DNA from 4 places in the Kitasatospora sp. NPDC059462 genome. Region 1 is predicted to be linked to each of the others. Evidence: riboswitches for the same ligand, from Rfam matches in the RefSeq annotation. Region 1 holds a riboswitch; each other region holds the start of a gene.
The links. A riboswitch is a leader RNA that binds a small molecule or an ion and turns the genes downstream of it on or off. The one in region 1 is predicted to bind cyclic di-AMP.
Positions count from the first base shown of each region.

Region 2: another riboswitch for cyclic di-AMP. It lies ahead of ACFXAM_RS27040 (transglycosylase family protein); the one in region 1 lies ahead of ACFXAM_RS34965 (M23 family metallopeptidase).
Region 3: another riboswitch for cyclic di-AMP. It lies ahead of ACFXAM_RS05705 (peptidoglycan DD-metalloendopeptidase family protein); the one in region 1 lies ahead of ACFXAM_RS34965 (M23 family metallopeptidase).
Region 4: another riboswitch for cyclic di-AMP. It lies ahead of ACFXAM_RS24485 (NlpC/P60 family protein); the one in region 1 lies ahead of ACFXAM_RS34965 (M23 family metallopeptidase).

Region 1 covers NZ_JBHYUU010000238.1:5,576-10,321, forward strand. Annotated here, with positions in the region: gene ACFXAM_RS34955 (GNAT family N-acetyltransferase) at 73-657, opposite strand; gene ACFXAM_RS34960 (hypothetical protein) at 701-1,648, shown strand; gene ACFXAM_RS34965 (M23 family metallopeptidase) at 1,707-2,564, opposite strand; cyclic di-AMP (ydaO/yuaA leader) riboswitch at 2,577-2,735, opposite strand; gene ACFXAM_RS34970 (YiaA/YiaB family inner membrane protein) at 2,981-3,271, shown strand; gene ACFXAM_RS34975 (alpha/beta fold hydrolase) at 3,399-4,226, shown strand; gene ACFXAM_RS34980 (TetR/AcrR family transcriptional regulator) at 4,297-4,746, shown strand, end outside.
Region 2 covers NZ_JBHYUU010000128.1:19,746-24,491, forward strand. Annotated here, with positions in the region: gene ACFXAM_RS27030 (septum formation initiator family protein) at 1-107, opposite strand, end outside; gene eno (phosphopyruvate hydratase) at 278-1,564, opposite strand; gene ACFXAM_RS27040 (transglycosylase family protein) at 1,808-2,749, opposite strand; cyclic di-AMP (ydaO/yuaA leader) riboswitch at 2,755-2,903, opposite strand; gene ACFXAM_RS27045 (cytochrome P450) at 3,135-4,421, opposite strand; gene ACFXAM_RS27050 (SDR family NAD(P)-dependent oxidoreductase) at 4,642-4,746, shown strand, end outside.
Region 3 covers NZ_JBHYUU010000012.1:24,902-29,647, reverse strand. Annotated here, with positions in the region: gene ACFXAM_RS05710 (APC family permease) at 1-1,407, opposite strand, end outside; gene ACFXAM_RS05705 (peptidoglycan DD-metalloendopeptidase family protein) at 1,765-2,772, opposite strand; cyclic di-AMP (ydaO/yuaA leader) riboswitch at 2,775-2,935, opposite strand; gene ACFXAM_RS05700 (MFS transporter) at 3,248-4,746, shown strand, end outside.
Region 4 covers NZ_JBHYUU010000107.1:3,791-8,536, reverse strand. Annotated here, with positions in the region: gene ACFXAM_RS24495 (NYN domain-containing protein) at 1-142, shown strand, start outside; gene ACFXAM_RS24490 (NlpC/P60 family protein) at 353-1,396, shown strand; cyclic di-AMP (ydaO/yuaA leader) riboswitch at 1,758-1,910, shown strand; gene ACFXAM_RS24485 (NlpC/P60 family protein) at 1,921-3,096, shown strand; gene ACFXAM_RS24480 (NlpC/P60 family protein) at 3,348-4,412, shown strand; gene ACFXAM_RS24475 (hypothetical protein) at 4,613-4,746, shown strand, end outside.

The sequences.
Region 1 (4,746 bases):
CTGCTGACCCCCTCAGCCTGTCAAAACGCGCCCGGGCCGGACATCCGGCTCCCCGGCGAACCGGGGGTGGGGTTATCCCCCCTGAACGGCGCCCCCGGCCGGTTCGTCGTCGGCGAGCAGCGCGTACTGGTAGGCGTCGCGCCAGCCGTCGTGGCGCCGGTAGTCGTGCCGGACCCGGCCCTCCAGCCGGAAGCCCGCCCTGGTCAGCACCCGGACCGAGGCGGCGTTGTCGACATCGGCCCGGGCCTCCAGCCGGTGCAGGCCGAGCGGGCCGAAGGCGAGGTCCCGCAGCAGCCCGACGACCTCGCCCGCGTAGCCGAGCCCCCAGACGTCGCGGCGCAGCGCGTAGCCGAGGTGGGCGGCCCCGTGCGGGCGCAGACCGAGCGCGGCGTTGCCGATCGGGACGGCGCGGGCCGGGTCGTCGGCGTCCGCGAGGCGGACGACGGCCAGCCGGTAGACCTCCCGGGGCTCCCGCTCCGCCTCCTCCAGGTACTGGGCGACCTGGTCGGCGCAGGTCTCGTGGTCGCGCGGCGCGAACGGCAGGTAGCGGGTGGCCTCCGGGTCGCCGAACACCGCGTGCAGCGCCGCCACGTCCTCGGGGGTGTGGTGGAACTCGCGGACGGCCAGCCGGCGGCCGGTGAGTCGGACGGGGACCATGGCTCCCGACCCTACCCCCGACCAGCGGTTACGGTTCGTGGTTATGGAAGACGAAGACCTGCGGCTCGCCCCGCGCACCAAGGCCGCCGAACTGCTCGCCTGGGCGGAGGCGGAGGGCCGCGAGCCGGTCGCCGAGGCCCCGCTGCGGGCGGTGCTGGCGCTGCTGGAGCTGGGCGGCGGCAGGATGCACGACGGCTGGCCGGAACTGACCTCCGCCGCGGTGGAGCACCTGCTGTACGAGCGCCTGTACCTGTACGTCCAGCCGGAGCCGGGGCAGGATCCGCTGGCGTACGGCGCGGCGGTGCGGCTGCTGGTCGACCACCAGCGGGCGGCGAAGCGGCTGAACGCCAAGCGCCAGGAACGGCTGCACGCGGAGGCCGAGTGGCAGGGCGAGGTGGCGGCCGGGCTGCTGCGCCGGGCGGACCTGGTGACCTGGCCCCGGCTGTACGCGCTGCTGCTGCGCACGGCCGGGGTGGACACCGGCGACGGGGCGGCGGTGCGGGCCTGGCTGGAGGGGTTCCGGGAGCTCCCGGCGCGGGAGCGGACGGCGGCGTTCACGGCGCTGGAGGCGGACGGCGTGCTGGACCCCGTGGACGACGGGGGCTGGGACGGCGGGGCGCGGACACTGGCGGTCGGCATGGCCACCGACGGCGCCCGGCGGCTGCTGGAGCAGGGGCTGATGGAGCGCAGCTACCGGAACCTGGCGGAGCTGACGGCGCTGGGCCGGCCGATGCCGGAGGAGCTGGCCGGGGACTTCGGGGCGTTCGAGGAGGCCGCGGTCGGGGCGGCGCTGGAGCTGGCCGGCGCGTGGACGGTGCCGGGGCTGCCGCGGCTGCTGGTCGAGGAGTTCCCGGAACTGGCGCCGGAGCCGGGTCAGGCGGAGATCGACGCGTACCTGGCCGGGCTGGAGCCGGCCGGGGACGAGGCCGGCGACGGGGACGGCGCCGAGGCCCCGGACCGGGCCGGGGACGGGCTCGCGGCCGGGGCGTAGGAGCGCGCGAGGGGCCCCGGCCGGACGGCCGGGGCCCCTGGGCGCGGGCGGGGAGGCGTCAGGGGGTGACGCCGCGCTGCTCGAACCAGGCCTCCGGGTCGACGGGCGCGCCGCCGCCGGGGCGGACCTCGACGTGCAGGTGGGCGCCGGTGACGTTGCCGGTCGCGCCGACCTTGCCGATCTGCTGGCCGGGGACGACCTTGCCGGAGCCCTTGATGATCGAGGAGAGGTGGCAGTACCAGATCTCGGTGCCGTCGGGCAGCGTCTCGACGATCCGGTAGCCGTAGGCGCCGGCCCAGCCGGCCGAGGTGATGGTGCCCTGGCCGACCGCGTAGACCGGCTCGCCCTGGTCGGCGGCGAAGTCCAGGCCGGTGTGCAGGTGGGCCCAGTAGCGGGCGCTCTGGCCGTAGTGGGCGGAGAGCCGGTAGTCGCGCACCGGCAGCTTGATGGCGGCGAGCTTGGCCTTCTCGGCCTCCTCGGCGGCGCGCTTGGCCTGCTCCTGCTGGGCGACCTGGGCGGCGCGCTTGGCCTCGGCCTCCTGGGCGGCCTGGACGCGGGCGTTCTCCTCGGCCGCGGTGCGCTGGCTGTCGGCCTGCTGCTGGATGCGGGCGGCGAGGGCGAGGCCGGGGTCGGCGGAGAGGGTGGCCGGCAGCTCGTCGGGCGCCTCGACGGCGGGCGCGGCGGCCGGGGTGGCGGAGGCGAAGCCGGTGGCGCCCAGGGTGGCGGCGACGGCGGTGACGCCGAGCAGCGGAGCGGTGCCGCGGCCCTGACGGGGCATCCGGTGCCGGCTGGTCCCGTCGGCCGGCGGGGCGGTCTCGTCGGCGGGGCCGCCGAAGGGGCCGTGCCCGGTGAACGGGCCGGGGTGGTCGAGCAGCTGGGTGCCGGACGGGTGTGCCGGGGTGTGCGTCGACGCCACGGAGGCGCGCTCCTTTCCTTCCTTCGCGCCTACCGGGTTAGCTGACGGGTTCGGAGCAGGAAGGTCTCCTACGGCCGGGCCTGGGCCTGGCCGATTCACCCCAAGGAACGTGGTTCCCCGGCTCCCTGGCCTGCCCGGAGGCCGGCCGGCGGGATTAGGCGACGGCGCACGGTGCCGTCTGGGTACGGCGTTGCGGACCGCGCTGCGTTATCAAACGTTAATCCGAGAGCCCCCCGATTCCAAGCCGTCCGTTGCCGGCGGCGGGATACGGACCGGGTACCACGCGACCCGATGGGCGATTTGGGACGTTTGATGACAACTGACACTACCGAACGTGTCGGGACGTCAACGAACGACCCCTCACTTGAGTACGCCTACTCATGTGCGACCGGGCCGGGCGCGGCCATCCTGACGCCATGAGCGCACCGATGCAGTCCCGCACCACGGCCGCGTACCACATCCAGGCCGTGCTGTCCTTCGCCCTCTCCGCCGCCGCCCTCGGCATCGGGATCGCCTTCCTCCCGGTGGAGCCGTGGACCCGGGCGTTCCTCGCCCTCGGCCTGCTCTACACGATCACCTCCACCTTCACCCTCGCCAAGGTGGTCCGGGACAAGCAGGAGACCTCCGAGCTGGTGACCCGGGTCGACCAGGCGCGGCTGGACAAGCTGCTGGCCGAGCACGACCCGTTCCGGGTGGAGGGCGTCTGACCGGACGCCGACGGCGGGTCGCGGCCGGACGGGCGGGCGAGAGTCGATAGCTTGACGGCTAAGGCTATTAGCCTTAGCTTTATGGCTATCGGCACTCCGCCGACGGTCCCGCCCCAGGAGGCTCCCCATGAACGGCACCCTCGCCCCCGTCACCCGCCACCTCGACCTGCCCGGCGGCCGGATCGCCTTCGACGACACCGCGCACGGCGAGGGCGTCCCGGTCGTGCTGCTCCCCGGGATGCTCGACAGCCGGGCCGCCTACCGGCACCTGCGCCCGCTGCTGGCCGCCGCCGGCCGCCGGGTGATCACCATGGACCTGCGCGGCTTCGGCGAGTCCTCGATCCTCTGGGACGACTACTCCCCCGCCGCGATCGCCGGTGACGTCCTCGCCCTGCTGGACCACCTGGGCATCGAGCGGGCCGTGCTGGCCGGCAACTCCTACACCGGCGCCAGCGTCGTGAAGGCCGCCGGGGACGCCCCCGGCCGGGTCGCCGGCATCGTCCTGCTGGACGCCTTCGTCGAGAACGTGCCGCCGAACGCGCTGCAGCGCCTGGTGGTCGGTGCGATGGGCGCGATGCTGGTGCGCTCGCCCGGGTTCTGGGGCCTCTACCACCGCACGATGGCCTTCCCCGGCCCCAAGCCGGCCGACCACGAGGAGTACGTGGCCGGGCTGGTCGCCGCGATGCGCACCCCGGGCCGCAGGACCGCCACCCGCGGCTACGTGCGCGGCGACTCCGCGCCCGTCGGCTGGACGGCCGCCGTGCGCTGCCCGGCGCTGGTGGTGATGGGCTCGAAGGACCCCGACTTCGCGAAGCCGGAGCTGGTCGCCGACCGGCAGGCCGCCGCGCTGAACGCCCGCAAGGTGATGATCGAGGGCGCGGGCCACTACCCGATGGCCGACCACCCGCGGGCCACCGCCGACGCCCTGCTGTCCTTCCTCGCCGACCTGGCCTGAGCGCCGCCGCCGTCCCGAAGCGTCCCGAGCCCGTCCCCCGCCCCCGCCCCCCGTTCCCAGGAGAACCGCAGTGCCCCGAGTCGGACTGACCCCCGAGCAGGTCGTCGGCCACGCCCTCGCCCTCATCGACGAGCAGGGCCCCGAGGCCCTCACCCTGGCCGCCGTGGCCGCCCGCGCCGGGGTCGCCACCCCCTCGCTGTACAAGCACGTCAGCGGCGGCCTGGCCGAACTGCGCCGGCTGGTGGCCGTCCGGGTGACCGGGGAGCTGGCCGACCGGCTCGCCGAGGCGGCACTCGGCCGCAGCGGGGACGCCGCGGTCGCCGCCGTCCTGCGGGCGTACCACGCCTACGCCACCGAGCACCCGCACCGCTACGGCGCCCTGCCGCAGGCCCCGCAGCCGGACCCGGACCTCACCGCGGCGGCCGGCCGGCTGGTCGGGGTGATCGTCGCGGTGCTGCGCGAGTACGGGCTGGAGGGCTCCGAGGCGATCCACGCCGCCCGCACCTTCCGCTCGCTGGCC
Region 2 (4,746 bases), on a different contig from region 1:
CGCTGGGAGACGAACTGCCGGGTCGGGTAGGCCAGGATCGCCACCAGTGAGCAGAGCACCAGCACGAGGACGGTCGCCCGGCTCGTGAACCGGGGCCGGGCCGCCAAGCCCGGGATCCTCCAGCCTGCCATCTCCGGTGTCCCCCTCCTGCTCCTGGTCCGCTCCTGGTCGCGACGGTGCCCCGCCGTCCACCCTACGGGGTGAACGGCGGGGCACCGGTCAGGCGTGCGCTACCGGGACGTCCCGGCGTCGACGGCCGGGGCGCCGCCGGGCGGGCTCAGCCCTCGTGCTTGAACCGCGGGAAGGCGCCGCGGCCGGCGTACTCGGCGGCGTCGTCGAGGATCTCCTCGATGCGCAGCAGCTGGTTGTACTTGGCGACGCGCTCGGAGCGGGCCGGGGCGCCGGTCTTGATCTGGCCGCAGTTGGTGGCGACGGCGAGGTCGGCGATGGTGACGTCCTCGGTCTCGCCGGAGCGGTGCGACATCATGCAGCGGTAGCCGTTGCGCTGGGCCAGCTCGACGGCGTCCAGGGTCTCGGTCAGCGAGCCGATCTGGTTGACCTTCACCAGCAGCGCGTTGGCGGTGCCGGTCTCGATGCCGCGGGCCAGGCGGGCCGGGTTGGTGACGAACAGGTCGTCGCCGACCAGCTGGACCTTGTCGCCCAGCTTCTCGGTCATGGCCTTCCAGCCGTCCCAGTCCGACTCGTCCAGCGGGTCCTCGATGGAGACCAGCGGGTAGGCGTCGACCAGGCCGGCGTAGTACTCGATGAGCTCGGCGGAGGTGAGCGCCTTGCCCTCGAACTGGTAGGCACCGTCCTCGTAGAACTCGGAGGAGGCGACGTCCAGGGCGAGCGCGACGTCCTTGCCCGGCACGTAGCCGGCCTTCTGGATGGCCTCGACGATGAGGTCCAGGGCCTCGCGGTTGGAGTCCAGGTTCGGGGCGAAGCCGCCCTCGTCGCCCAGGCCGGTCGACAGACCGCGCTCCTTCAGCACGCCCTTGAGGGTGTGGTAGACCTCGACGCCCCAGCGGACGGCCTCGGAGAAGGACTCCGCGCCGATCGGGGCGATCATGAACTCCTGGATGTCGACGTTGGAGTCCGCGTGCGAGCCGCCGTTGAGGATGTTCATCATCGGGACCGGCAGGACGTGGGCGTTCGGGCCGCCCAGGTAGCGGAACAGCGGCAGGTCGCTGGCCTCGGAGGCGGCGTGCGCGACGGCCAGCGAGACGCCCAGGATGGCGTTGGCGCCGAGCGAGGACTTGTCCGGGGTGGCGTCCAGGTCGAGCATGGCCTGGTCGATCAGGCGCTGCTCGGTGGCGTCGTAGCCGACCAGCTCCGGGCCGATCTGCTCGATGACGGCCAGGACGGCCTTCTCCACGCCCTTGCCGAAGTAGCGGTTCTTGTCACCGTCGCGGAGCTCCAGCGCCTCGAAGGCGCCGGTGGAGGCACCCGACGGGACGGCGGCACGGCCGGTGCTGCCGTCGTCGAGGCCGACCTCGACCTCGACCGTGGGGTTGCCGCGCGAGTCGAGAATCTCACGGGCGACGACGACATCGATGGACGGCACGAGGCATCTCCTAGCGGAAGCAGGTTCGGCTGACGGTGGGTGCTGTCGGCCGGACGATTGCGGAGTCGTTACGACCAGAGCCTAACCGCACGGGCTGTCCGGGCCACGTCGACCTCGGCTCCGTCTCAGCGTGTGGCCCGGCTACCCACCGGTAGTTCACCTGGTTGCCCGACCCGAGGGGGCCGGATGCGGACGAAGGGGGACCGATCGGTCCCCCTTCGTCCCGTGCGGCCGGACCGGCCGTCAGGCGAGGCTCAGCACCTGGCCCGGGACGATCAGGTTCGGGTCGGCGCCGACGGTGCCGCGGTTGCCGTCGTACAGCGCCTGCCAGCCGCCGGAGACGCCCTGGGCGGTGGCGATCCCGGCGAGGGTGTCGCCGGAGCGGACGGTGTAGCCCTGGCCGGCCGGCTGCTGCGCGGCGGGGGCGGCCGGGGCGGCGGCCTGCTGGCCGGCGTACTGCTGGTAGACGCTCTGGTGGCTGGTCCAGTACCAGGCGCCGTTGCTCTGGTACCAGAACACCTTGGCGTCGGCGTCCCAGCCGGCCTTGCCGGAGAAGGCCGGCGACTGCTGCTGCGCCTGCGGGGCCTCCTGCTTGGGCGCGGCGTGCTTCGGCGCGTACTGCTGCGCCTGCGGCTTGGCGGCCTGCTGCTGGACCTGCGGGGCCTGCTGCTTGGGCGCGGCGTGCTTGGGCGCGGCGGGCTTCGCGGTCTCCTGCTGCGGCTTGGCCTCCTGGGCGGCCTGCGGGACCTGCGGCTTCGGGGCGGCCGGCTTGGCGTCCGTCGAGGTGTCGACCGCCGCCGGGGCGCCGCCCTTGCTCAGGCCGGCCTTCTTGGAGCAGACGGGCCAGGCGCCCGGGCCCTGCGAGGCGAGCACCTTCTCGGCGACCGAGATCTGCTGGGCCTTGGAGGCCTGGTTGGCCTGCGGCGCGTAGGCGGTGCCGCCGTACGCCTTCCAGGTGCTGGAGGTGAACTGGAGGCCGCCGTAGAAGCCGTTGCCGGTGTTGATGCTCCAGTTGCCGCCGCTCTCGCACTGGGCGACCGCGTCCCAGGTGGAGACCGGGGCGGCGGAGGCGCCGGTGGCGCTCAGGATCGGCATGGCCAGTCCGACGCCGGCGACACCGGCGACGGCGATGGCCTTCTCGGCCTGGGTACGGCGACGGTGACGACCGGTTCCAACGAACAGCATGAAGGGGTCCCTCTCCGCACGCCTGCGAGGTGAGCTGTCGGGTTCGGACCGGGAGGTGGCCCGGCCGCGCGGAGGCGGCTTCACCCCTAGCCGTGGGAGACGGCGCAAAACCTGGGTCCCCCGCCCCTGCCCAGGGTTCTGGTCGGTTTCCCGTGGCGCGGCGGGCAGGACTCGGCGTTCCGCGCACGGGGCTCGCAGCTGCGAACTCCAGGGAGAGTAGACAGATCTTCAGAGCAATCACAAGCTCATATCGTCGATATCACATGGACATCACGTCATGTGATGGATTGCCTACCAACCGGGGCGGTATGTCCGGATTGAGGGTGGTTCAGACACCCCGGATCCGGGCAACGGAGAGTCTCCGTCAGCGCGTTGTGCCGATGCGTCAGCCCTCGGAGCCGGTCTCCGGAGCCTTGCCGCCGGGCGTTTTCTCCGGCGTGAATTCCACCGGAAGTTCACGGAGTCCACGCATGATCAGACCACCCCGCCAGCGCAGGTCCACCGGGTCCGCGGCGAGTTCGAGGTCCGGCAGCCGGGTCAGCAGGGTGGCCAGCGCGGCCCGCCCCTCCAGCCGTGCCAGCGGGGCGCCGATGCAGTAGTGGATGCCGTGCCCGAAGCCCAGGTGGGGGTTGTCCGTCCGGGCCAGGTCCAGGGTGTTCTCGTCGGCGAACCGCGCCGGGTCCCGGTCCGCCGCGGCGAGCACCACCAGCACCGGGTCGCCGACCGGGATCCCCACCCCGCCGATGGTCAGCGGACTGGTCGCGAACCGCCAGGTGGCCAGCTCCACCGGCCCGTCGTAGCGCAGGAGTTCCTCGATGCCGGTCTCCAGCAGCGCGCTCTCGCCGCGGCCGACCGACTCCTGGAGCAGGGCGCGCTGTCCCGGGTTGCGCAGCAGCGCGTACACGCCGTTTCCGATCAGGTTGACCGTGGTCTCGAAGCCGGCGAACAGCAGGATGAAGGCCATCGCCGCGGCCTCGTTCTCGGTCAGGTGCTCGCCGTGGTCGCTGGCCCGGATCAGCCCCGAGATCAGGTCGTCGCCGAGATCGGCCCGCTTGCGGTGGATCAGCTCCGCCAGGTAGGCGCGCATCCGCTTCACCGCGCGCCCCACGCCGCCGCGCTGACCGCCACCGTGCCGGATCATCATCCCGGCCCAGTCCCGGAAGTCGTCCTGGTCCTCGGCCGGCACCCCGAGCAGGTCGCAGATCGCGTAGATGGGGAGCGGGAACGCGAACTCGTGGATCAGGTCGGCGGACCCGCGCGCGGCGAAGCCGTCGATCAGCCGGTCGGTCAGCTGCTGCACCCGCGGCTCGAAGGCCGCCACCCGGCGCGGTGTGAACGCCTTCGACACCAGCCGCCGCAGCCGGGTGTGGTCCGGCGGGTCGATGTTCAGCAGGTGGGTCATCAGGTCGGCCTGCCGCTCGCCCGGGATGCCGACCCGGCCGGTGCGGTGGGCCTGCTCGCTGTGGTGCACCGGGTTCTTGGAGAGCCGGCTGTCCGCGAGCGCCTGCCGGGCGTCCGCGTACCGGGTGACCAGCCAGGCCTCCACCCCGCTCGGCAGGGTGGTCCGGTGCACCGGTTCGTGCTCGCGCAGCCAGGCGTACGCGGGGTACGGATCGGCGGCGAACTCCCAGGTGAACAGGGGCGGACGGGGGGAGGCGGGCTGAGCTGGCATGGGTCGACGGTATCCCGGGCGTGTCCCGGTCACCGCACGGCGTGCGCACGCCGTGCGCGCGGGCGGCGCGGGACCCGGACGCGGTCCGCCGCGCGCGGCAGGCGTGAGCCTGGTCACCTGAGGGGTAATTCCTGTTGCGGAGGGTCAGGACCTGCCTACGATCCTCCGCAAGATGTCCGTGGGCGCCGGTGCGGAGCCGCCCACAGGGAGGAGCAAGGCCATGCGGGTCACCGGTTCGGTCGTCGTGATCACCGTGCTCGACGGCGGGTCGGGGGCGGACCTCGCCCGGCGGCTCACCGCTGCGGGGGCCGTCGGCGTGCTGATC
Region 3 (4,746 bases), on a different contig from region 1:
GTGGACCACCAGCAGGGCCACCACCCCCGCCATGCCCACCCCGCCGGCCAGCGGCGCCACCAGCGTCCGGAACCAGTGCCGGGTCCCCGGATGGCGGCCCTGCACGTGGAACCAGCCGACCACGGCGAACGAGCAGAGCGTCTGCACGATCAGGATCGCCATCGTCCCGAGCAGCGCCAGCAGCGTGTACAGGTGCGCGTAGGGGTCCATCCCGGCCAGCAGGAACCCGGCCACCAGCGCCGCCGCGACCACCGACTGGGCCGCCGAGGCGACGTGCGGCGAGCCGTGCCGCGGATGGGTGCGCCCCAGCGCCGGGTGGACGAACCCCTCGCGCCCGATCGCGTACAGGTACCGGGCCGCGCACTGGTGGAAGGCCATCGCGCAGGCGAAGGAGCCGCTCACCACCAGCCACTGGAAGACCGTGACCGCCCAGCCGCCGAGGTGCGCGCCCAGCGGGTCGAAGAACAGGCTGTTGCCGTCCTTGCCGGGGACCGCGCCGCGGGCCACCTCCACCGCGCGCCGCGCACCGTTGCCGGAGACGATCATCCAGGACACGAAGACGTAGAACAGCCCGACGCCGACCACCGAGATCAGCGTCGCCCTCGGCACCACCCGCTTCGGGTCGCGGGACTCCTCGCCGTACATCGCGGTGGACTCGAAGCCGACCCAGGAGCAGAACGCGAAGAACAGCCCCAGCCCCGCGCCCGCCCCTCCGCCGTCCCCGCCGGCGCCACCGGCGCCACCGGCGCCACCGGCGCCGCGGAAGGCGTTCAGCGGATCCAGCGCCTCCCCGGCCACCAGCCCGTCCGGCCCGCCGCCGGTGACCAGCACGGCCAGCGACACGGCGCCCAGCACCGCGACCTCCAGCACCAGCGCCACCCCGAGCACCCGCGCGGTCAGGTGCAGGTCGAACCAGGCCATCACCGCGATCACCAGCAGCCCGAGCCCCGCGTACCAGCCCCACGGCAGCACCACCCCCAGCTGCGCCGCGACCAGCGCGCGCAGCGCGTACGCGAAGAAGCCGAGGACGGCCGCCTCGAAGACGACGTACGCGAGCAGCGCCAGCAGCCCCGAGGCCATCCCGACCACCCGGCCCAGCCCGTGCGAGATGTAGCCGTAGAACGCCCCGGCCGCGGTGATGTGACGGGCCATCGCCACGTAGCCGACCGAGAAGACGGTGAGCACCAGGGTCGCGAACACGTAGGCGGCGGGCGCCCCGGCGCCGTTGCCCTGGCCGATGACGATCGGGAGGTTGCCGGTCATCGCGGTGATCGGCGCCGCCGTGGCGACCGCCATGAACACCACGCCCGGCAGACCGACCGAGTCCGCCTTCAGCCGGTCCACCCCGTCCCGCCGCCCCGCGCCCGCGGTCACGTCCCCGGTCGCGTCCCCGCGCTGGATGGCCATCCGGCACCCTTCACCTGCCGTGGCTGCGCCGCCCGCCGGAGCGGACGGGCGATGACAAGCCGACAGCATCGGCGGGCCGCACCCGGGCCCGCAAAGCGGGGTGACCCGGCGTCAGCACCGCCGGGTTGACGCCCTGTTCGAGCCGCGGGCCGGCCCGTTCGACCGGGGGACGACGACGGCCGGCCCGGCTCGCGAGGGAGGTCTCGCGAACCGGGCCGGCCGGACGGGCGTGTCCCGCGCCCGTCGATCCGCTGGAGGTGCGGTGCTCACCCGGTCGAGCGGTCACCCGACATGACCATCCCGGGGGAGCCGTCTCGCCCCGCACCCAGCGGTGGCGGAGGTGATCCGACCGGAGGGTCAGATCGCGACGCCGCGCGCCCGCAGGTAGGCGATCGGGTCGATGTCCGAGCCGTACTCCGAGCCGGTGCGGATCTCGAAGTGGAGGTGCGGGCCGGTCACGTTGCCGGTCGCACCGGAGAGGCCGATCTGCTGGCCGGCGGTGACGGTCTGGCCGACCTTCACGCCGATCGAGGACAGGTGCGCGTACTGGGCGTACTTGCCGTCGGCGAGCTTGATCTCGACCTCGTTGCCGTAGGCGCCGCCGTTGCCGGCCTTCACCACGGTGCCGTTGGCGACGGCGCGCAGCGGGGTGCCGGTGGAGGCGACGAAGTCGGCGCCGGTGTGGTGGCCGGAGGACCACATCGAGCCGGCCACGCCGTAGGCGGTGCCGAGCTTCGGGTTGGCCAGCGGGGCGACGTAGCCGGAGGTGGCGGCGACGACCGGGGTCGCGGTCACCGGGGCGACGGTGGTCTGCACGGCGGGCTTGGCGGCCGGGGCGGCCGGCTTGGTCGCCGGGGTGGCCGGCTTCGCGGCCGGAGCGGCGGGCTTGGTCGCCGGGGCGGCCGGCTTGGCGGCCGGAGCGGCCGGCTTCGCGGCCTGCTTGGCGGCGGGCGCGGCCTGCTTGGCCGCCGGGGCGGCGGGCTTGGCGGCCGGGGCGGCCTTGGTGCCGAGCGCGAGCTGCTGGCCCGGGAAGATCAGGTTCGGGTTGGCGCCGACGACCGAGCGGTTGTGCTCGTACAGCGCCTGCCAGCCACCGGTGACGTTCTTGGCGTCGGCGATCTTCGACAGGGTGTCCCCACCGACGACCTTGTAGCTCTCCTCGGCCTGGGCGGCGGGAGCAGCGGCCTGAGCGGCCGGCGCGGCCTGGGCGGCGGCCTGAGCGGCGGGCTTGGCGGCCGGAACCTCGTGCGCCTGGGCGGAGACGGTGGTCACCAGCGGGAGGGCGAAGGCGGCACCGGTGACAGCGGTGGCGATGCCGATGCGGGCGGCGCGGGGCAGGGCGATACGACGAGCCTGTGCGGGCATGGAAATGTCCTCTCCGACGCCTGCGAGGTGAGCTGTCGGGTTCGGGCTGGAGTTGCCCGGCCGCAAAAGGCGGCTTCACCCCTAGCCGGACCGCGAATTCGGGTCCGGCGACTTACCTGTGGGTCCCCCGCTCCTGCCGTACAGAGTTCGTTGCGTACCACCGGGCAGCGGCAGGACTAGGCGTTCCACCCGGTGGCCACCCGGGCTGACGCCGGGCGGTCGCTGAACTAAAACTCATCCGTTCGGGTGAAGCAATGTCGATCTCCGCGGCCCGGGACCAAAGTCCGCCCCACCGTGACGCTGCGCAGAAAAGGCATGCACAGTACGCACACAATCCATTCACCGCGCGCACGTGATCCGCAACCCTGCGCCAATGCCGGAACCAGTGCGTACACGATCACTCACGGAAAGGACATCCCCCGACACACCCCCGGTGACCCTTGTCACGTGGGCCCCGCCGGACCGACCATGGGCCGTGGCCACCTCCGAGGCCGGCACCCTGCGGTTGGGCACCGCGCAGGGTCGCTGGGTACTACTGGCGACGGTGCTCGGCTCCAGCATGGCGATGCTCGACGGGACCGTCGTGAACGTCGCGCTGCCCAGGATCGGCGCCGACCTCGGCGCCCAACTCGACGCCCTGCAATGGACGCTCAACGCCTATCTGCTCACCCTGGCGGGCCTGATCCTGCTCGGCGGAGCGCTCGGCGACCGGTACGGCCGGCGCCGGGTCTTCCTGCTCGGCGTGGTCTGGTTCGCCGCCGCCTCCGCGGCCTGCGCCGCCGCGCCCACCGTCGAGGTGCTGATCGTCGCGCGCGCCGTCCAGGGCGTCGGCGGCGCGCTGCTCACCCCGGGCTCGCTGGCGATGCTCCAGGCCGTCTTCCACCCGGAGGACCGCTCGGCGGCGGTCGGACTCTGGTCCGGCCTCGGCGGGGTCTCGGCGGCGGTCGGCCCGCTGCTCGGCGGCTGGCTGGTGGACGGCCCGGGCTGGCGCTGGATCTTCCTGCTGAACCTGCCGCTGGCGGCGCTGGTGGTGGCGGTCTCCGCCCGGCACGTGCCGGAGAGCCGCGACGAGTCCGCGACCGGCCGCTTCGACGTGCTCGGCGCGGTGCTGGCCGCCCTGGCGCTGGGCGCCGTCACCTATGCGCTGACCGCCGCCGGGAAGGGCCTGTCCCCCGCGGTCTGGGTCACCGGGGCGGCGGGCCTGCTGCTCGGCGCCGCCTTCGTGGCGGTCGAGCGCCGCACCCCGGAGCCGATGCTGCCGCTGGGCCTGTTCTCCTCCCGGCTGTTCACCGCCGTCAACCTGGTCACCCTGACCGTCTACGCGGCGTTCAGCGGCGTCTTCTTCCTGCTGGTGGTGCAGCTGCAGATCGTCTCCGGGTTCTCCCCGCTGGTCTCCGGGCTGGCCCTGGTGCCGATCACCGTGATCATGCTGGTGCTGTCGGCCCGGGCGGGCCGGCTCGGCAAGCGGATCGGCCCGCGGCTGCCGCTGACCGTCGGCCCGCTGCTCTGCGCGGCGGGCGTCCTGCTGATGCTGCGGATCGGCCCCGGCGCCTCGTACTGGACGGACGTGCTGCCCGCCGTCGCCGTGATGGGCAGCGGCATGGTGCTGCTGGTCGCGCCGCTGACCGCCACCGTGCTGGCGGCGGTGGAGGTGCGTCACGCGGGCATCGCCAGCGGGGTCAACAACGCCGCCGCCCGGGCGGCCGGGCTGCTGGCGGTCGCGGCGCTGCCCGCACTGTCGGGGCTGAGCGGCGACGCCTACCAGGTGCCGGACGCGGTCGACTCCGCCTTCCGCACCTCGATGCTGATCTGTGCCGGGCTGCTGGTGGCCGGCGGGCTGACCGCGCTGGTGGCCGTCCACGGCAACGTGCTGGCCCCCGAGGACGCGCACCCGGTGGCGGAGCCGGACTGCCGCTACGCCTGCGCGACCAACGGCCCGCCGCTCGACCCCGGCCACCCGGCCCCGGTCGCGGC
Region 4 (4,746 bases), on a different contig from region 1:
CCGCCGGCTGGTCCGGGCCGAGCCGCAGGGGCGTCCGGTGGTGGTGGTCTCCACCGACCGGGAGGTCGCGGAGGGCGTGCGGAAGGCCGGCGCGCGCCCCGTCGCGTCGGTGCTGCTGCTCAACCGGCTGGCCCGGCCGTAGCCCGTTCCCGGGGCGGCCCGGCCGGTATGACGGCTGGTCAGCGCCGGGATTGCGGTGTTGTGCGTGTTTTGTGAAGTCAGATGGACGGTTCGGGTTCACGCGAACGGGGGAGTGGCGCGAAGCGTGGATCTTCACTAGGGTCTGGCGTCAAACCTATTTTCCGGATTCTCACCCGTTCGGGTGAGGCCATTGGAAGAAGGAGCCGGTCCCTTGGCCTCCCACCGCCGTCCCAAGCAGCCGAGCCGCGCGCGGGTCTCCGTGCTCACCGCTGCCGCTGCGACCGCGGTCGCCCTCTCCGCCCAGGTCGCCGCCCACGCCGCGCCCAGTCCGTCGCCCAAGAAGGACGACGTCAAGGCGCAGATCGACCAGTTGCAGGAAGAGGCCGAGCAGGCCACCGAGAAGTACAACGGGGCCAAGGAGCGCGCGGACCAGCTGCGCAAGCAGGCGGACCAGCTGCAGGACCAGGTGGCCCGCGGCCAGGAGCAGATGACCCAGCTTCAGGCCGGGCTGGCCGAGGTGGCGGGCGAGCAGTACCGCACCGGCGGCATCGACCCGTCCGTGCAGCTGATGCTCACCTCCGACCCGTCCGGCTACCTGGACAAGGCCTCCAGCGTCCAGCAGGCCAGCTCCAGCCAGGCCGAGGCGCTCAAGGGCCTCCAGGACCAGCAGCGCCGGCTCGACCAGCAGAAGGCCGAGGCGGCCGCCGTGCTGGCCTCGCTGGACAGCACCACCAAGGACCTGAACCAGACCAAGGCCGAGGTCAACAAGAAGCTCCGGGAGGCCCAGGAGCTGCTGAACTCGCTCAGCGCCGCCGACCGCGCGGCCCTGAAGGCGGCGCAGCAGCAGGCCGACCGCGCCTCCCGCGGCTCGGAGCGCACCGACCTGGGCAGCCTGCCGCAGGCGAGCGGCAAGGCGGGCTCCGCGGTCGCCCTCGCGATGAGCAAGCAGGGCTCGCCCTACGGCTGGGGCGACGTCGGCCCGAACACCTTCGACTGCTCCGGCCTGATGGTCTGGGCGTACGGCAAGGCCGGCGTCTCGCTGCCGCGCACCTCGCAGGCGCAGGGCAACTACGGCACCCGGGTGCCCTCCCTGGCCGAGGCCCAGCCGGGCGACCTGGTCATCTACCGCGACGACCGCAGCCACGTCGGCATGTACATCGGCAACGGCATGGTGGTGCACGCGCCGCGCACCGGTGACGTGGTGAAGGTGATGAAGGCCGACGCCATGAAGATCAACACGATCCGCCGGGTCTGACGGCGGGCCGTCTGACGGGTCGCCACGACACGCCCGGAGGCCCGTTCCGGCTCCTGTGATCAGCGCCACCCCCGGCCGGGGGTGGCGCTGACGTTTCGGCCGCGCATTCGAACGTCTGACGGAGAATGATCAGCCCGATGTGGGGATGTGATCACGTTCGGTCATTTTCACAAGGGAACTTGGGTATTCTTCCGACTTTTTTCTGACAAGGATTTGAACGGATCACGGATCTGTTACTAGGGTCGTGCCTCGAACCACGCACAGTCGATCACCCAGCCTGGGTGGCGGCGGGGTTCGCCGCCGAGTTCGTGAAGCAGCGGGAGGGCGCCTTCGGGTCGTCCCTCCGAGTGAAGGCCCAGCAGTCGGGGGTCCGCTGTGGAACGGAGCCGGGGAACCACGTTCCTCCGGGGTGAATCGGCGCCAGGCCGGCCGCGCGAGCGGCGGGTGAGGCGTCGTAGGGCACGCTTCCGCCCGAACCCGTCAGCTCACCCGGTAGGCGGATGAGGAAGAAGGAGTCCGCCTTCGTGGCGTCCCATCGTCGTCCCAAGCCCGCCGGCCGCACCCGTGTCTCGATCCTGACCGGTGTCGCCGCCGCTGCCGTCGCCCTCTCCGCGCAGTCCGGCGCCCACGCCGACCCGACGCCGACCAAGGACCAGGTCAAGGAGCAGGTCGACCAGCTCAACGAGCAGGCCGAGGTCGCCACCGAGAAGTACAACGGCGCCCAGGCCAAGCAGCAGGAGCTGCAGAAGCAGGTCGCCGAGCTGCAGGACAAGGTGGCCCGTCAGCAGGCCTCGGTCACCGAGGCGCAGGGCGGCCTCGCCGAGATCGCCGGCGAGCAGTACCGCACGGGCGGCATCTCGCAGACCGTCCAGCTGATGCTCTCCGCCAGCCCGGACAACTTCCTCAGCCAGGCCGACGCCCTGAACCAGGCCGGTTCCACGCAGTCCGGCGCGCTGAAGGAGCTCCAGGAGCAGCAGCGCAGGCTCGACCAGGACCGCACCGAGACCCAGGCCAAGCTCGCCGAGCTGGAGGCCACCACCCAGCAGCTGAAGTCCTCGAAGGAGGACGTCCAGGGCAAGCTGCAGAAGGCCCAGGACCTGCTCAACACGCTCACCGAGCAGGAGCGCCAGGCGCTGCGCGCGGCCGAGGAGAAGGCCGCCGCCGAGGCCAAGGCCAAGGCGGACGCCGCCAAGGCCGAGGCCGCCAAGGCCGCCAAGGAGAAGGCCGACGCCGAGCGCGCCTCCCGCGACGCCAACCGCACCAGCCCGAGCGCGCCGTCCACGGCCGCTCCGGCGGCCCCGGCCGCCACCGCCAAGCCGGCCGCCCCGGCGGCGCCCGCCGCCAACGGCTCGCGCGCCGCCGCCGCGATCGCCGCCGCGGAGAGCAAGCTCGGCTCCCCGTACGTGTACGGCGCCACCGGCCCGAACTCCTTCGACTGCTCGGGCCTCACCGGCTGGGCGTACGCCCAGGCGGGCGTGTCGCTGCCGCGCACCTCGCAGGCGCAGGCCACCGCCGGCACCCAGATCGGCTCGGACATCTCCAAGGCCCAGCCCGGCGACCTGGTGATCTTCTACGGCGACCGCCACCACGTGGGCATCTACGTCGGCGGCGGCCAGGTCATCCACGCCCCGAAGCCGGGCGCGTCGGTCCGCTACGAGGCCGCGTCCAACATGCCGGTCAACACCATCGTGCGCCTCTGACCCACGGTCGGCAGGCTCCGCCGGGCCCGGTTCCCCCGCACGGGGGGACCGGGCCCGCGGCATTCCCCGGCCCGCCGGGACGCTCGGTCCGCGAACCGATCTGATGTCCGAGGAGTGTCCGAATATTCGGGTTCGGAGGGGTTTGGAATCGGTTGCCCCGACTCGCTAACGTCTGCCACCGGACGCCCGCTTCGACAGCCGCCCGCTCCGGTGCGGCGGCGGGCCGGGCCCAGGATCGGAGCCGACGTCGCATGGCCGTGCACCGCCGTTCCCCGCTGTCAGGTGCGCACGTGCTCGCCCGGGCGCTGGTGCTCACCGCGGCGGCCGCCACCGCGTTGGGCGTGTCGGCCGGCGGCAGCGCCCGGGCCGTGCCCGGCTCGCCGGACGCCCCGGCCGACCGCAAGGACGTCAAGGCACAGGTGGAGCAGCTCTACGACGAGGCCGAGCAGGCCTCCGAGCGCTTCAACGCCGCCCAGGAGGCCCAGCAGCGGCTCCAGCACGAGACCGGCGATCTGCAGCAGCAGATCGCCGTCTCCCAGGACGAGCTCAACCGGCTGCGCGGCGAACTCGCCACCGTGGCCGGCGCCGAGTACCGCGGCGGCGGGATGACCCGGACCGTCCAGCTGATGCTCTCCACCGACCCGGAGGCCTACCTCTCCCGCGCCCGGGCCCTCGACCAGAGCGCCGAGCGGCAGAACGAGACCCTGCACGAGCTGCGGGGCCGTCAGCGGGTGCTCGACCAGCGCCGGGCCGAGACCACCGCCAAGCTCGCCGAGCTGGAGCAGACCCGCAAGGCGCTGGCCGAGAGCAAGCAGCAGATCCAGCAGCGGCTCGCCAAGGCGCAGCGGCTGCTCAACGGCCTCGGCGCCGTCGAGCGCGCCCGGCTCGCCGCCCAGGACGCCCGTGAGGCGGAGCAGCGGGCCACCCGGGGCACCGACCGGCTGGACTTCGGCACCGCCCCGCCCGCCTCGGAACGCGGCGCCGCCGCGCTGGCCGCCGCGGTGCGGATGATCGGCGCGCCCTACGTCTACGGATCCACCGGGCCCAAGGCGTTCGACTGCTCCGGTCTGATGTACTGGAGCTGGCGGCAGGCCGGAGTGACCCTGCCGCGCACCTCGCAGGCCCAGGCGTACGCCGGGCGGCGGGTCAGCCTCACCGAAGCGCGGCCGGGAGACCTGGTGATCTTCTACCGGGACATGCACCACGTCGGGATGTACGCCGGCGGCGGGGTGATCGTGCACGCCCCCTACCCGGGCGCCAAGGTCCGCTACGAGGCCGTCAACGCGATGCCCGTCTCGGGGGTGATCCGGCTCTGAGCCGCCCGGATCCCGCCGCCGGCCGCCGGCCCTCGCGGCGCACCGCCCTGCTGCTCGCGGCCGGCGGGCTGGTCCAGCTGTCACTGCCCGGGGCCGCCCCGGCGCGGCCCGCCGCCGCGGCCGCGGACGAGCACGCCGAGGTCCTGGCGCTGCTCGACGGGCGGGCCCGGGCGCTGACCGCCGGGCCGCCCGCGCTGCCGGTGCGGGCCGGCTACCGCAACCTGCTGCTCGGCCCGGTGGACCGGGCCGGGCGGTGCGCCGCCACCGCCGAGCTGACCGTCGAGGTGACCGGGTACGACCGGCAGCCGGTGGTCCACCCGCGCCGGCTGGCGCT